One region of the Sporosarcina sp. Y1011 genome, then DNA from elsewhere that is predicted to be linked to it. Evidence: riboswitches for the same ligand, from Rfam matches in the RefSeq annotation. Region 1 holds a riboswitch; the other holds the start of a gene.
What was found. Region 1 has a riboswitch for lysine ahead of AC25Y5_RS01955 (aspartate kinase). Riboswitches for the same ligand answer to the same signal wherever they lie in the genome.

Region 1 (8,750 bases):
TACTCCAGTTATGCGTTGTAGCATAAACATCCAGTTACGGAAAGTACCGTATCGTTGTACGTTGTTTTTCGATGTGAAAGCTATGTACACACCATAGAATCCGTGGAACATGAGTGGAATGTAGATGATAAACCATTCAAGGTACAGAACGAATGGTAAGCTCCCCATGAAATTGGAAGCGGTGTTGAATGCTTCTGGACCCCGTGTCGCAAAATGGTTAATGACCAAATGCTGGACAAGAAAAAGCCCCACCGGAATGATTCCGAGCAACGAATGAAGACGACGTAAATAGAAATCTGATTCTCTTGACAAGTCTTTTACCCTCCCTTATTAACTGAGTCCGCCAATCGTCGTATGCCATCGTTTCGACACGAAGCAAATGTTGACGGCGTACCTCTTCATGGTACAATATTATGACATAACCATTGTACTCCTCAGTTTTGAAGAGGTCAAGACGATTCAGGCTTTTTGCCACGCCTTAATCTAGTACTCTTTTATGCCATTAGACTTACTGATTCTATCATTTAACCGAAAGGGTTGCATGTTCGATTGGAAAACATTACATACGATACGCCGACCCGATTCGGCTATGAACTTTTACGGGACCACGTGTTGCCTAGTATTCTCGGCAACCACGAAGATGACATTCTGTACTGGGCTGGAAAAGATGTGGCCAGAAAATTCCCCATATTCAGCATTGATGAAATACCTATTTTCTTTACGGAAGCCGGTTGGGGTCCACTTCATCTTGATAAGACTGAAAAAGAAGAAGCGTTTTATTCGATGAAAAACGATTTTGGGACAAATAACCAAAATAGATCTTGTCAACTTGAAGCGGGCTTCATTGCAGAACAATACCAAAAATTAAATGGACTTCTGACTGAATGCTACGGTGAAATGAAAGACGGTTTGGTGCACTTTCAAGTCAAATGGGATTTAAAAACCAAAATTGAAGCATGAATCGAAGATGCCCCGGTATTGGGTGCATCTTCTTTTAATTCTACTTTACTTTCTATCTAAACCGAATTGCTCATGAAGTGTTGCAACTGCTTTCTCCATATCCGATTCAGGAATGACTACGGAGACTTTGATTTCAGAAGTGCTCACCATTTTCACGGGAACGGTTGCGTTCCTCAGCGTGTCGAACATTTGCGCAGCAACTCCCGGATTCGATACCATTCCACTGCCCACGATTGAAACTTTCGCCAGTCCTACTTCAAAATCTGCCCGACTGTAACCGAGCGATTCTTTTTCGGTCTCCAAAACATTTATCGCTTCTGCGAAATCCTCTTTTTTAATGGAAAATGACACAGACGGCTGTACGCCTTCCATAATTGTCTGGACAATGATGTCGACGTTTACATGTTGTTTCGCGAGTGCAGTGAAAATGTTAGCAAGTGAGCCATTATAAGGAACTTCATACATCACTGTAATCCGTACAATTTCTCTCTCAAAAGCGATGCCACGTACAATTAAATTGTTCTCCAAATCGATTTCCTCCTTGATAACTGTTCCTACTCCGTCCATATGAGCCGGTCTTACCCGAAGCGGCATTTGATGATTTTTTGCAAACTCAACTGCTCTTGGATGAAGCACACCCGCGCCAAGGTTAGCGATTTCCAACATTTCATCGTAAGAAATTTCCTCAAGTTTCGTCGCTTGTTCGATCAATCTTGGGTCCGTCGTAAATACCCCTTCGACGTCCGTGTAAATATCACAACTAGCTGCATCGAGTGCAATCGCAATTGCGACGGCACTCGTATCGGAACCACCGCGACCAAGTGTTGTCAGCTCACCGTTATTATCAATACCTTGGAAACCAGTGATTACTGCAACCGCTCCTGATTCTAATGCGGTTTGAATTTTGTCAGCATTAACTTGTTCAATCCTTGCATTACCATGAACAGCCTCTGTCGTTACCCCTGCTTGCCAACCTGTGTATGACCGTGCTTCTAACCCTTGTGCAGTAATCGCCATTGCAAGTAAAGACGCTGTTACTTGTTCTCCTGTTACAAGGAGCATATCTAATTCGCGCCGTCCTGCTTTGGGATTAATCTCCATTGCCAACCTTAAAAGTTCATCTGTTGTTTTACCCATCGCAGAGACAATGACAGCCACTTGGTTTCCACGATTAACCTCATTTTTAACAAGTGTTGCAGCCCGTGCAATTCTCTCTGGATTTGCAACTGATGTCCCTCCGAATTTCATTACAATACGTCCCATGATTTTTCCTCCATTTTCCCCTGAATGCAAAAACGGCCCTCAAAAGCATGAGAGCCGGTCTGATTGGAGCTATCCCCGAAGAGACGCCCCATCCAGATAGCCCTCCAGGTATTTCCACACCTGACAAATCTCCACTTATTCAATGGAAATCCAGCATGACAATCGTGACAGACGATTCATCCGCTTCGGCGAATACCCCTTTCAATCCCTTTCATTAGGCTGCCGCCTTCCGTGGATCTACTATTGGTTACCGCACCTCTATCTTCACTACATATAAATGTATTAGTGAAAAAATTCATTGGTTTCACCTTACCATATTACTTTTTTTCTCGCAATGCCATCTCGCGAAAATGCGCTTCAACTGATTTTGCTACACCTGCAGGTAGTCCTGCTTCTTGCAATTGTTCAATCGTAGCTAAGCGAATCTTTTCCACGGATTCAAAATGCCTTAATAGCATCGTTTTCCGTTTTTGCCCAACTCCCGGCAATCCATCCAGTGCTGACGTCAATGAATTCGTTTCGCGGCGTTGTCTGTGGAACGTGATTGCAAACCGATGCACTTCATCCTGGATTCTTTGCAATAAGTAAAATCCTTCACTCGACCTCTTAAGTGGTATCATTTCAACAGGGTTACCATAAAGGAGTTGTGCTGTTTGGTGCTTCTCATCTTTTGCAAGTCCCGCAATGGGAATGGATAAATTCAACTCATCCTCAATGATTTCTCTAACAGACTCCATATGACCTTTACCCCCATCAACAACAATAAGATCTGGTAATGGCAAATCATCTTTCAACACACGAATATAACGTCTCCGTACAACTTCACGCATTGCACCATAATCGTCGTGCGCTGCCGCGGTCATCGTTTTATATTTTCTGTAATCTTTACGATTCGGTTTCCCATCCACAAATGAAACCATTGCAGAAACTGCATCAGCGCCATACATATGTGAGTTATCAAATGCTTCAATACGTAAAGGCACTGTGATGTTCATCGCTTTGCCAAGTTCCTCACATGCACCGATTGTCCGCATTTCCTGACGTTCAATGAGATGGAACTTTTCTGACAATGATATCTCTGCATTTTTGACTGCCAATTGGACTAGATCTTTCTTTTTTCCGCGCTGTGGAATGAATACATTGACATCGAGAAGCCTACTGATGATTACATTATCGATTCCTTGTGGCAAAAGTATTTCCTGGGGAATCAAGTGTTGTGATTTTCCATAAAATTGGCCAATGAAAGTCAGCAATTCCTCTTCAGGTTCTTGATAAAGTGGAAAAAGTGACACATCCCGTTCTATCAACTTTCCTTGACGGACAAAAAAGACTTGAACACACATCCAGCCGTGATCGACTGCAAATCCGAAAATATCACGATCCGTGAAGTCATTCATGGTCATCGCTTGTTTCTCCATGACCGCTTCAATATTAGCAATCTGATCACGATATTCTTTTGCCCGTTCAAATTCCAGATTTTCCGCTGCAGCAGACATTTTCTCTGTTAATTCTTTTTTCACTTTTTTATAACCGCCGTTTAAAAATCGGCTGATATCGTCTACCATTTCTTTGTACGTATCAGTACTCACTTCATTAATGCACGGGGCGAGGCATTGGCCAAGATGGTAATATAAACAGGCTCGGTCCGGCATCTTTAAACACTTTCGATAAGGATAGAGTCGGTCAAGTAATTTTTTGGTTTCCCCCGCAGCAAATGCATTTGGGTATGGACCAAAATACTTCCCTTTGTCTTTTTTGACTTGTCTTGTAATAATTAGTTTCGGATGTCGTTCGGCGGTCAACTTTAAATACGGATATGTTTTATCATCCTTTAGCATGATATTATATTTCGGATCATACTGTTTGATCAGATTCAATTCAAGAACAAGAGCCTCCAGATTTGAAGATGTGACAATGTATTCAAAATCTGTAATTTCCCCAACCAGTCGCTGTGTTTTCCCGTCATGGCTTCCCGTAAAGTAACTGCGCACACGATTTTTCAACACTTTTGCCTTGCCGACATAGATAATTGTCCCTTGCCTGTCTTTCATTAAATAACAACCCGGCAACTCCGGTAATATAGCCAACTTCTCTGAAATTAGTTCATTCATCTATTTCACCTACCAAAAAAACCGGGAGCCTTTGAAGGGACCCGGTTATACTTTCAAATATGCCTCAATTTGTTTACACTAAGATATTGAATGGAGTTTCCTCGATTGACTCCATTCAATATCCTCGACATCCGCCAGAGGCTTCAGCTCGACGAGAAGAAATTATATTCCATTCCTCTCTATCGGTAACTTAGGCATTGTTGCTGAATTATGTTAATAATTAAGCGTGCTTTGAAATCAATTCTGCAAGTGCTTCTTTCGGTTTGAAACCGACAACTTTATCGACGATTTCTCCGTCTTTGAAAAGAACCAATGTAGGGATTGACATAATGCCGTATTTACCAGCTGTTTCCTGATTGTCGTCTACGTCAACTTTAACAATACTTGCTTTCCCTGTGATTTCGCCGTCTAGTTCTTCAAGTACTGGAGCGATCATTTTACAAGGTCCACACCAAGGTGCCCAAAAGTCTACAAGGACTAATCCTTCTTTAATGTTCTCTTCAAAGTTTTGATCAGTTGCGTGAATAATAGCCATAATGTATTTCCTCCTCTTATTAGATAACCTATGATCGTATTATAGCATGCTGCTATATCCCGACCTAAATATATGCTTTGCAAAAAAAGTAAGCGCCCTGCTAATGAGGGCGCTTACTTTTGAATCAGTTCGTTTTAAGCTTTTTGATTTCTTCAATCATCATTGGAATAACCTCAAATAGGTCTCCAACAATACCGTAGTCAGCTACTTTAAAAATATTCGCTTCTGAATCTTTATTGATAGCCACGATTATTTTTGAGTTAGACATTCCTGCCATATGCTGGATTGCACCTGAAATTCCTGCAGCGATGTACAGATCCGGTGTAACAACTTTTCCTGTTTGTCCAATTTGTAATGAATAGTCACAGTAGTCAGCGTCACATGCCCCGCGTGAAGCACCGATTGCTCCGCCTAATAGTGATGCGAGTTCTTGCAGTGGTTCAAAGCCTTCTGCACTTTTCACACCGCGCCCCCCTGCAACAACAACTTTCGCTTCCGAAAGGTCGACGCCATCTGTCGATTTACGGATAACTTCAGAAATGATTGTCCGTAGATTAGTAACCTCAACAGGTACCGCTGTTACTTCGCCAGAACGGTTTGCATCATGCTCTAACGGTGCAATGTTATTCGGGCGAACTGTTATAAACAATAATCCATCTTTATTTTTTACTTTTTCAAATGCTTTACCGGAGAAGATAGGACGGATGAATACTGCCGCATCGCCTTCTCCTTCAATAGCAGTTACATCAGAAATTAAACCCGATGCTAGTTTACTAGCAACTTTAGGTGAAAGATCTTTTCCAAGAGCCGTATGACCAAAAACAACAGCATCCGGTTTTTCCTGATCATAAACAGCCATGAATGCTTGGCTGAAACCATCGGAAGTATAAAGTTTCAAATGTGGATGCTCAACAGTGATCACACGATCCGCTCCATAATGGATCATTTCTTCCGCTAACGATTGTACTGCATCGCCGAGCAAGATGCCGACAACTTCTCCGCCTCCAGATACCTTTTTAGCAGCTGCAATCGCTTCAAACGAAACGTTACGCAATGCCCCTTCTCGTGCTTCCCCAAGTACTACTACTTTTTTAGACATCCATAGTCCCTCCTATTACAATTAAAAGTCAGATTAGATTACTTTAGCTTCGGTTTTAAGAAGATTAACAAGTTCTTTTACTTGATCGGCAACATCGCCTTCTAGAACACGTCCAGCGGCTTTTTGCGGTGGAAGATAAATTTCGATTGTTTGTGTTTTAGCTTCCACGTCTTCTTCCTCAAGATCTAGATCATCAAGCTCAAGCTCTTCTAACGGTTTTTTCTTGGCTTTCATGATTCCTGGAAGTGAAGGATAGCGAGGTTCATTTAGACCTTGCTGTGCAGTCACTAAGAGTGGAAGTGACGTTTCAATCGTTTCAGAATCCCCCTCAACATCACGAATGATTTTGACTGAAGTTCCGCTAATTTCAAGGTTCGTGATTGTCGTTACACAGTTGATGCCCAAAAGTTCGGCAACACGCGGACCAACTTGTCCAGAACCACCATCGATTGCAACATTTCCTGCAAGAATCAAATTAGCTTCCTTATCTTTCAAGTACTCAGCGATGATTTTAGCAGATGTAAACTCGTCCATTTCATCTAGATCATCCTCAGTATTGATAAGCACTGCTTTATCAGCACCCATTGCAAGCGCTGTACGAAGTTGTTTTTCAGCGTCTTCTCCACCAATTGTTATAACAGTAACTTCACCATCATTTGCGTCGCGTACTTGGATGGCTTCTTCAATTGCGTATTCATCATATGGGTTAATGATAAACTCCGCACCGTCTTCGGCAATTTTACCGTTTGTGATTGTAATTTTTTCCTCTGTATCAAATGTCCGTTTAACTAAAACATAAATGTTCATATTCCATACCCCCTCAACTTTTTGGTTATTTTCCTTTAAATACTGGAACTCGTTTTTCCAAGAATGCTTGAATTCCTTCTTTAGCATCTTCAGAGATGAAAACGTTACCAAATGAATCAGCTTCCGCTTTCACACCTTCATAATAAGAAGATGGTTTTGAATATTGAAGCATCTGAAGTGCAAACTTGACCGCAACAGGACTTTTCTTGGCAATTTTTTTTGCAAGCTCCATTGATTTCGGAAGTAACTCTTCGTCTGTGAAGGCTTGATTGGCAAGTCCAAATTGTGCTGCTTCTACTCCACTGATAGGATCACTCGTTAACAACATTTCCGCGGCTTTCGGCATGCCGACGTAGCGAGGAAGACGTTGTGTGCCAGCAAACCCAGGAATTAGTCCCAGTTGCAATTCTGGCAATCCAAGTTTTGCACTTTCGGTGACGAATCGAATGTGACAAGCCATTGCCAGTTCAAGCCCACCACCTAATGCTGCCCCATGAATAGCTGCTATAACTGGTTTCGAGAATTGTTCGAGACGTTCAAAAACTTCTTGTCCGCTGGCCGCTAATTTTGAAAATTCTTCACCTGTAGTAACAGATGTAAATTCTTTGATATCCGCACCTGCAGAGAAGAATTTACCTTCCCCATGTAAGACTATGACTCTAACAGATTCGTCGTGCTCCACTTTATCGAGAAATGCATCCACTTCAAGGATAAGTGCTCGTGAAAGCGCATTCGCAGGCGGTCTGTTTATTGTCACTACCGCCACCCCATCGTCAACTAAAACGTTTAGAAACTCCATTTCATCCCATCCTTCTTAAGCTTTCATTCCATTCATAATCAGCCTATGTACTTCGGGTGATAGTTTCATTAAATCATATTTTTGATCATTCATCACCCATGAAGTGATAGTTTCATCAATTGTTCCGAATACCATCTGTCTTGCAAGCCGGACATCAAGACCGGTATTTAGTGCTCCGTTTTCGATTCCCTCTTTCAAAATGGCATCAAGAAGCATTAGATATTCCTTTAAGACTTCATTAATACGGACCCTTAACTCCTTATTAGATTGTCGGAGTTCAAGCTGAGTTACAATTGCAAGGTGACGGTCTTCATGAAGTACACGGAAATGATTATCAATCATCCTGAATAATTTTTCGGATGTGTCGATATCTTGTTTCAAAATAATTTCAACATTGTTTACGAAAATCGCCATTTTCTCTTTAAAGACGGATATAAGAATATCTTCTTTATTTTTAAAATAGAGATAGATTGTTCCGTCCGCAACGCCAGCTTCTTTCGCAATCTTGGACACTTGCGCTTGGTGGTAACCATTTTCAGCGATTACAATAACCGCCGCGTTCACTATTTGATTATATTTCGGTTTATCTCGTTTCATACTTAATCACCACCAATAGAAAATATGAATGATGATTCATTCATATTTTCATATTAGTCGCTATTTACCTTCGTGTCAAGTATTCCCTTACAGTGGGAGCAATTCCTTCTCAGCCCTCTTTTTCTCTTCATCGACAAGAGCACGGCGTAATATCTTCCCTACAGCTGTTTTAGGCAGCTCGTTTCGGAATTCATAAAGTCGTGGTATTTTAAATGACGCCAAATTTTCCCTACAATACTTATCGAGCTCTTCTTCAGTTACAGTAGCACCTTGTTTTAAAACAATATATGCTTTGACTGTTTCGCCTCTGTATGGATCAGGAATACCAGCAACGACACATTCCTGTACTGCCTCATGTTCATAAAGAATCTCTTCAATTTCTCGTGGGTATATATTAAATCCACTCGCTATGATTATATCTTTTTTTCGATCAACAACATAGAAATAACCTTGATCATCCATATATCCAAGATCTCCTGTCATGAACCAGCCGTCGCGAAAAGTCTGCTCTGTATCTTCCGGTCTGTTCCAGTATCCCTTCATCACTTGTGGACCTTTAATTGCAATTTCACCAATTTC
Region 2 (8,750 bases), on a different contig from region 1:
AGGTCATCACTGTGCTCAGCCACTTATGAAATGGCTAGATGTATCATCCACTGCACGCGCTAGCTTCTATATTTATAATACCGAAGCTGACGTTGACCGCCTCGTGGACGGACTCCGTATCGCAAAGGAGTATTTCGCAGATGTCTACTAACAAACTAGATCAACTTTATCGTTCGGTCATCATGGACCATTATAAAAAACCTAGAAACAAAGGTGTCCTTGAAGAAAGTAACATTACAATCGATATGAATAATCCAACTTGCGGAGATGTCATTCATCTGACTCTGCAAGTGGATGAAGGCATTGTTAAAGATGCTAAATTTGAAGGTGATGGCTGTTCAATTTCAATGGCATCCGCATCGATGATGACGCAAATTGTTAAAGGGAAGAAAGTGGATGAAGCACTAAAAGCGGCCACAATCTTTTCGGACATGATGCTTGGTAAAGATGTTGACGACTCCATCGATCTTGGTGATATTGAAGCGCTTGCGGGCGTATCGAAATTTCCTGCCCGCATAAAGTGTGCGACACTAGCATGGAAGGCGATGGAAAAGGGAGTCGGAAATGACTCCGAACAATAATAGGACGGAGGAATAGTAATGGCTAAAAAAATGCCGGATATCGGCGATTACAAATATGGGTTTTCTGATAAAGATGTCTCTGTTTTCCGTTCGGAACGTGGTTTAACTAAAGAAATCGTTGAGGAAATCTCAGGTATGAAAGATGAACCTCAGTGGATGCTTGATTACCGATTGAAATCATTGGAAATGTTCTATAAAATGCCAATGCCTCAATGGGGTGGAGATTTAAACTCCCTTAAATTCGATGAGATTACTTATTACGTTAAACCTTCTGAAGGTGCAGAGCGTTCATGGGATGAAGTACCGGAAGAAATCAAACGTACGTTTGATAAACTCGGAATTCCTGAAGCGGAACAAAAATACCTTGCGGGTGTATCAGCACAATACGAATCTGAAGTTGTTTACCATAACATGAAACAAGAACTTGTGGACCAAGGAATCGTCTTTAAAGACACAGATTCAGCGCTTAAGGAAGACGAAGAACTGTTCAGAAAGTATTGGGGAACAATTATCCCTAACTCTGACAATAAGTTTGCTGCATTGAATTCTGCTGTATGGTCGGGTGGATCGTTCATCTATGTTCCACCAGGCATTAAAGTAGAAACACCACTTCAAGCTTATTTCCGTATTAACTCAGAAAATATGGGTCAGTTCGAACGTACTATGATCATTGTAGATGAAGGGGCAAGTGTCCATTATGTTGAAGGATGTACAGCGCCTGTTTATACAACGAACTCATTGCATAGCGCGGTCGTAGAAATTATCGTTAAAAAAGATGCATACTGTCGTTATACGACAATCCAAAACTGGGCAAATAACGTTTATAACCTTGTTACGAAGCGCGCGGTTTGTGATGCGAACGCAACAATGGAATGGATTGATGGCAACATTGGTTCAAAATTAACGATGAAATACCCAGCGATTATACTAAAAGGCGAAGGCGCTCGCGGTATGACACTTTCCATCGCACTTGCAGGAAAAGGTCAACACCAAGATGCTGGAGCGAAAATGCATCACCTTGCACCAAATACGTCATCAACAATCGTGTCGAAATCAATTTCACAACACGGTGGTAAAGTAACATACCGCGGAATCGTACACTTTGGACGTAAAGCGGATGGTGCACGTGCAAATATCGAGTGTGACACGCTCATTATGGATGACCTGTCGACTTCTGACACGATTCCATATAATGAAATCCTGAATGATAACATTTCACTTGAACACGAAGCGAAAGTTTCTAAAGTATCAGAAGAGCAGCTCTTCTACTTGATGAGCCGTGGCGTTCCTGAGCTTGAAGCAACTGAAATGATCGTCATGGGCTTCATCGAGCCATTCACAAAAGAACTACCGATGGAATATGCTGTAGAAATGAACCGTCTCATTAAATTCGAAATGGAAGGTTCAATCGGGTAATTTAAACAAGAAAAACCGGCCACCAGGGCCGGTTTTTTTGTACCTTACTGTTGATTAATCAGAAATAACGAGTAAATGACTTAGTCACACACTGGCACTACGTGTATCGTTGCATTTGGATTAGAACGACTACTGTACCATTATCGAGAAGATTGGATGTGTAGGGGTGCGACAAAGTCGCATCCCTACACAGTTTTTTCGGTAATCGTATGGTGGTCCTTCATCCGTCGCTCTCCAATCACACAGCTACAAGTAGTGCCAAAGCTTTTCGGGACGAAAGAATAGATTGCTTCTGACCTAGAAGGTAGCGGTCAAAGATACAATTTTGACCGCTTGAGCCTTCTATTATCGTGTCTCATTCTCTATTTTAGGGAAGTGTCACATTTTTATTGAGCACGACATACTCTTATCTAAAAGTTAGGAAGGAGCGCATTGTACAATGTACAAGAGTGCCCGAAAATAGCCCAGTGAAAATGAAGGTCATCTCACTAGTAGAATGAACAATTCTAGCAACAAATCGGTTTTGGAATAATAACCTGTTTGTTAAGTGCCGACTATATAGTAAGAATAGTTAGAGGGTGTAGAGTTCATCAAATCTGTTGTCCATCTATGTTAATATGTTAGTATCGATTCATTTGAAAGGGGCAGAGAAGGATGATCCATATCGGACTGACCGGTTGGGGAGACCATCCTGACGTATACAACCTATCCTCCTCAAAGACAGAGAAGCTTATAGACTATAGTTCACACTTTCCAATCGTAGAACTTGATGCTACTTTTTATGCCATTCAGCCAGAACGCAATATTCGGAAATGGATAACGGAGACGCCAAATGATTTCACTTTTATCGTTAAAGCATATCAAGGAATGACGGGTCATCATCAGGGTAAACTACCTTATGCAACCGTTGATGAAATGTACAATTTGTTCCGATTGTCGATGACGCCCCTTCAGGAAGCAGGAAAACTCGCAATGATATTAGTCCAATTTCCTCCGTGGTTTGATTGTAATAAAGTAAATGTCACTAAAATCCGACAAGTATGCAATCAATTACATGGATATGATATTGCTGTTGAATTTAGACATCAATCTTGGTATTCTCCTGCATTTAGAGAACAGACTTTACGTTTTCTTACTGATATGAATGTCATTCATTCAGTGTGTGACGAACCACAGGCAGGAGAAGGAAGCATTCCGCTTGTACCTGTAACAACACGCTCCGATAAAGTGCTCTTTAGATTACACGGCAGAAATGTATCAGGGTGGCGTAACACGACTGGTGATGATCAGGCTTGGCGTAAAGTGCGTTACTTATATAACTATAATGACACTGAACTCCATGAAATCCAGTTAGCGGTTGAAAAGCTCAAACAAGAAACTTCTAAAACGTTCGTTATTTTTAACAATAACTCAGGTGGCCATGCAGCTCAAAATGCTAAACGGCTACAAAAGGTACTTAACATTAATTATGAAAGTCTAACATCAAAACAGCTCGACTTGTTTGAAGGAGAATGGTAATGGAGTATTTCTTATTAGCCGTTATCGGTCTTGCGGCAGGGATTATTGGTGCACTCGTGGGTTTGGGAGGTGGAGTGATCCTTGTGCCGGCGACATTATTTGTCGGTATTAATCTGGGCTTGATAGATGGAATTACACCACAAACGGCTGTCGGGCTTTCTGTCATTATGATGATTTTCACAGGACTGGCTTCGACGCTTTCTTATATGAAGGGCAAAACAATTGATTTTAGGAGTGGATATATCTTTTTCCTGGGCAGTGTTCCGGGGACTCTCCTAGGTGCTTTTGTGAATAAAGGGCTCGATTTGCCATCGTTTAATCTTTATTTCGGCATTTTATTAATTATTTTATCAATCATTCTTTTGGTCCGTAAGCATTTAAAACCGGTTGATTGGTTTGTAAATCATGGTAAAAAGAGGACATTTACAGATAATATGGATGAGACCTATGTCTATGGATTTCCTGTCTGGTTTGCATTGATCCTAACATTTGGTGTTGGATTTGCGTCAGGTCTTTTTGGCATCGGTGGTGGTTCAATTCTAGTACCAGCCATGATGTTACTCTTTTTATTTCCGCCCCATGTTGCAGTCAGTACATCAATGTTCATGGTTTTCTTATCGGCGATTGTCAACTCGATTACACATATATCGCTCGGTAATGTTCCTTGGTTATATACGATTCCGGTCATTCCGGCCGCATACATTGGAGCCAAAATCGGAGCTCGGCTGAACCAGAAAATGAAATCGGAAACTGTTGTTGTTGCACTGCGTATTATCTTGCTTTTACTTGGAGTCAGATCGATTATTGAAGGACTTTTGGGGTGACATATGAATCAAATTGAAGTGATTCACTTTTATCATACAAACGATATCCACAGTCATTTTGAAAGCTGGCCACAGATTAGCCGGTTTCTTTGTGATGAAAAGAATAAACACTTATTAAATGGTGAGGCTTGTTACGTATTCGACATCGGTGATCACGTGGATCGTTCACATCCATTTACGGAAGGAACGAAAGGACAAGGAAATGTTAGACTGTTGAATGAAGCTGGTTATGATGCAGTTACAATAGGTAATAATGAAGGAATCACAATGTCGAAAGCTGCATTAAACTCACTTTACGCAGATGCTCGTTTTGAAGTCATTCTAAGTAATTTGTTTGAACAGGATGGAAATCGTCCGAAATGGGCGCAACCTTACAAAATTTATGTTACTGCCAGTGGAACGAAAATTGGCGTTATAGGAGCAACTGCAGAATATCAGGCGTTCTATTCGAAATTGGGCTGGAAAATTACGCCACCCCGCGAAAGCTTAATGGGCATTGCCAAACAGCTTGCATCAGAAACGGACCTAATCGTTTGCTTATCGCATATGGGTATTCATGAAGACGAGCAACTCGCAGTGGAGTGTCCGGAGATTGATATCATTTTCGGTGCGCACACGCATCACCTTTTCCATGAAGGCAAGCTGATTGGGGATACATTATTGGCTGCAACGGGTAAATATGGTGAGTATGTGGGCCATGTGACATTGAAAGTTGCTAGTAGCACAAAAAGTACTCTCACTATCGACGCAGAACTAGTTAGGGCGGATTTGGTTAAAAGAAGTGAAGAGGATATCGCCCAATCGAATCATTTAATACAACTTGGGAAAAGGGCGATGGAAGATAAGGTCTTTGATAATCCTTCACGGTTGCAACAGAATCTGTTTGAGGGTAGCCCCTTATCCTCGTTCTTCGGTCGGGCACTCATTGCCTATTCACAGGCTGATTGTGCCATGTTTAATGCAGGGATTTTCCTAGGTAGTCTCGATAAAGGTTGGGTAACGAAAGGCGATTTGCATTCACTTCTGCCACATCCCATAAACCCGTGTCTCATCACACTGGATGGAGTCGAACTTATAGAAGTATATAAGCTTTCTTTAAATAAGGATTGGCCACAAATTGAAATCAAAGGCCTCGGTTTCCGGGGCACATTAATGGGCGCGATGATTTATGAAAGATTATATCAGAATAGACATGGACAACTTTTTGCGGGAAATCGTGAGGTCGTACCAGGTCAAAAATATACCCTTGCAACATTAGATATGTTTACGTTCGGACATTTCTTTCCATCCCTCAGACATGCAGAGGTAGAGTATTACATGCCTGAGTTGATTCGAGATGTGCTTGGCTGGTACGGGACCGAACATTTTAAGTCTTAATCATTGGTACTGTGCGCATATCGCCTAAGAATAAACGGCTCAATTCCTGCATAGCTTAAAAGCAGGAGGAGTCGTTTTGAAATTTCAGGGGCAAGTCACCAGGAGAACCAGGAAAACCAGGAAAAAAAAGCGTAGACTATTACCTATTTTAGTACCTACATTTTTTATAGCAGTTTTCTTGTTCTTTTATGTAGTCAATATGAGGCTTACTCCAATATATGTCCAATATGCAGAAGTACAGACGCAAAGAATAGCCTCACATGTTATTAGTAAGGCCATCAATTCAAGGGTTGCTACTGTGCTCGACGTTAATGATATCATCGTGGATATTCCCAATGAATCTACGGGTGTTGTTACATGGAAGTTTAACACGGAAGTTATTAACAGGGTGTTGGCTGAAACCCAAACGCTTGTCGAGTCCCATTTACAACAAGCTTCGGAGGGAAATCTTGATATATTACCCCCGCAGAATGAAATCAAATTCGATCCCGATGCAATGGAAACTCAAGGAGGAGTCGTCTTCTTCGTTCCTATCGGTCAAGCGACGAATATCCCATTGCTAGGAAACTTGGGTCCTAAGATTCCAATTCGTTTCCATGTCATTGGTGATGTCAGTGCGACAATCGATACGGAAATTCTTCCTTTTGGTATAAACAGTGCCTACGTTGAAGTGAATATATTATTAACAGTCAATGTCCAGATTATAGTTCCGCTTGCAACTGAAAAAAGTGTTATTAATCAAAAAATTCCGGTAGCCATGGGGCTTATTCAAGGGAAGGTTCCTCAAATCTACAATAATGGAACCGATAATGCTCCTTCGGTTGAAGTTCCGTTAAGCCCTGAGTATGAGTGAAGAAGAATACTTGAAAATGCTGCGGATAACTGATAGGCTATTAGAGGATTAGAAATATCGATTGGGTAGAGGCTGCATTGCTTATTAGTCACACACGCGAGATTGACACCGATGACCGTGTGCAAAAGGAAGCTTTGCCGAAGCGTGGTATGATCGTCGAGATCTATCAGGCTGGGGTTGTTCCGAATAGGGATAACACTGTCATACGTCTTAACAACATGTATGATGAGCTACAAGTCGTGAGTTAGATAAGCTGTATTATTTATCCAACAAACGAAACGTAGATAAAGCCGGCTCCAATTACACTCGAGAAGTGTAATTAGCAGTCGGTTTTTTGTATTCCCCCTTGAAAGGGCCTCGACCCGACAAAATGGAGGAATAGAAAATGATTGGAACTTGGGTATCAATATTACCACCACTAATCGCCATTATTATGGTGTTTGCAACAAAAAGGGTGCTGTTATCGCTAGGAGCAGGAATCGTCTCAGGTGCTTTGTTAGCGGCGTCATTCGCTCCTGTAGAAACGCTGAGCATATTATGGCAATCCATTAAAGCGACATTTTGGGATGGTGGACTAAATACAGCAAATATTTACATTGTTCTATTTATCCTACTCTTAGGTGTTATCACTGCTTTCGTTAGCTTGTCTGGAGGTAGCAGAGCATTTGCAGAATGGGCAGTACGCCATATTAAAACAAAACGTGGGGCAAAATTGCTCACGGTATCACTCGGTCTTGCTATTTTCGTGGATGATTATTTCAATGCATTGGCAGTGGGACAAATCGCGCGTCCGATTACGGATCAGCACCGGGTTTCAAGAGCGAAATTGGCTTATTTCATCGACTCGACTTCAGCACCGATTTGTGTCATTTCACCAATTTCAAGCTGGGGTGCCTTTTTAATCGGACAACTCGCCCTTATATTTGGCGGCGCAGCAGCAATCAGTTATTCGCCATTATCCGCGTTCGTAATGATGGCACCCATGAATTTCTACGTTATCGCAACACTCGCAATGGTATTCTTCCTTGCATGGACTAATTTGGATCTATTCTCAATGAAGAAACATGAACAACTTGCAACTGAAACAGGCCAATTATTTGACCCTGACAAAGCAATTCCAGGTCAATTGAAAGAGGAATTCCCAGTGCACACGCATGGCCGCATCCGAGATCTTGTGGCGCCGATTGTCACACTCGTTGTAGTAACATTTGCAGTGATGATTTGGTCTGGCTATTTAATTGGAGGATCGATGAATATCTTCTCGATCTTTGAAAATACGGATGTCGCACTTTCATTGTTGTTGGGCGGAATTATAGCTACGTTAGTTGCAGTAACTTTATATATGCAGCAGATGAAAAATAATGAAACGGCAAGCTATTCACTTATGGGCAGTGCATTTACAAATGGACTGAAGTCTATGATGCCGCCTGTTTTAATCCTTATTTTTGCTTGGTCACTATCGTTCTTAATCGGAACACTTGAAACGGGTCTATTCTTATCTGACCTTGTAATGAAATCAAATATACCGGTTTCATTCTTGCCTGTTATTATGTTCATACTTGCTTGCATTATGGCTTTTTCAACCGGAAGTTCTTGGGGGTCGTTCGGTATTCTTCTGCCGATTGCAGGAACAATCATGATTGAAGCAGCACCGGAAATGTTACTGCCGGCGCTTGCTGCAGTTCTTGCGGGGGCTGTATTCGGAGATCACGCTTCACCAATTTCCGATACGACAATTCTATCTTCTACAGGCGCAGGATGTAACCATATCGATCATGTTTCGACACAGTTTCCTTACGCGCTGATCAGTGCTGTAATCGCTACGATGGGCTATGTCATTCTTGGTATTACAGGTTCGATCTGGATCGGCCTCGTTGGCGTTATTATTATTTTGTTAGTATTTTTTACTGTCTGGACAATGCGGGCTAGTAAAGTGGCACATTAATAGTATTGATAATCTTATACTAAAAAGCGGTGGCTTAGGCTACCGCTTTTTTATTATAATAATAATAGTTTTCTAACAAAAAAATGTTTTGACAATAGTCTGATAGGTGTATATACTAGGCATTAAGACCAAAAAGTGATATGAGATTAATAAAACACTATTTTTTGGTCCTATGTGATCGTAAAGGAGGAATAAACTGGATTTAATCTAGTGATAATAATACAAAAAATAACTGT

Region 2: linked by a shared signal. The riboswitch ahead of AC25Y5_RS13630 (Na+/H+ antiporter NhaC family protein) and the one ahead of AC25Y5_RS01955 (aspartate kinase) in region 1 are both predicted to bind lysine.

The regions. Positions count from the first base shown of each region.
Region 1 covers NZ_JBYHFP010000001.1:388,671-397,420, reverse strand. Annotated here, with positions in the region: gene AC25Y5_RS01965 (succinate dehydrogenase cytochrome b558 subunit) at 1-312, opposite strand, end outside; gene AC25Y5_RS01960 (YslB family protein) at 550-960, shown strand; gene AC25Y5_RS01955 (aspartate kinase) at 1,006-2,223, opposite strand; lysine riboswitch at 2,313-2,492, opposite strand; gene uvrC (excinuclease ABC subunit UvrC) at 2,541-4,334, opposite strand; gene trxA (thioredoxin) at 4,555-4,869, opposite strand; gene AC25Y5_RS01940 (electron transfer flavoprotein subunit alpha/FixB family protein) at 4,994-5,968, opposite strand; gene AC25Y5_RS01935 (electron transfer flavoprotein subunit beta/FixA family protein) at 6,002-6,775, opposite strand; gene AC25Y5_RS01930 (enoyl-CoA hydratase) at 6,801-7,574, opposite strand; gene fadR (fatty acid metabolism transcriptional regulator FadR) at 7,590-8,171, opposite strand; gene AC25Y5_RS01920 (long-chain-fatty-acid--CoA ligase) at 8,259-8,750, opposite strand, start outside.
Region 2 covers NZ_JBYHFP010000013.1:38,723-47,472, reverse strand. Annotated here, with positions in the region: gene AC25Y5_RS13665 (cysteine desulfurase) at 1-151, shown strand, start outside; gene sufU (Fe-S cluster assembly sulfur transfer protein SufU) at 141-581, shown strand; gene sufB (Fe-S cluster assembly protein SufB) at 600-1,997, shown strand; gene AC25Y5_RS13650 (DUF72 domain-containing protein) at 2,652-3,515, shown strand; gene AC25Y5_RS13645 (sulfite exporter TauE/SafE family protein) at 3,515-4,339, shown strand; gene AC25Y5_RS13640 (bifunctional metallophosphatase/5'-nucleotidase) at 4,343-5,716, shown strand; gene yunB (sporulation protein YunB) at 5,793-6,569, shown strand; lysine riboswitch at 6,628-6,810, shown strand; gene AC25Y5_RS13630 (Na+/H+ antiporter NhaC family protein) at 6,955-8,514, shown strand.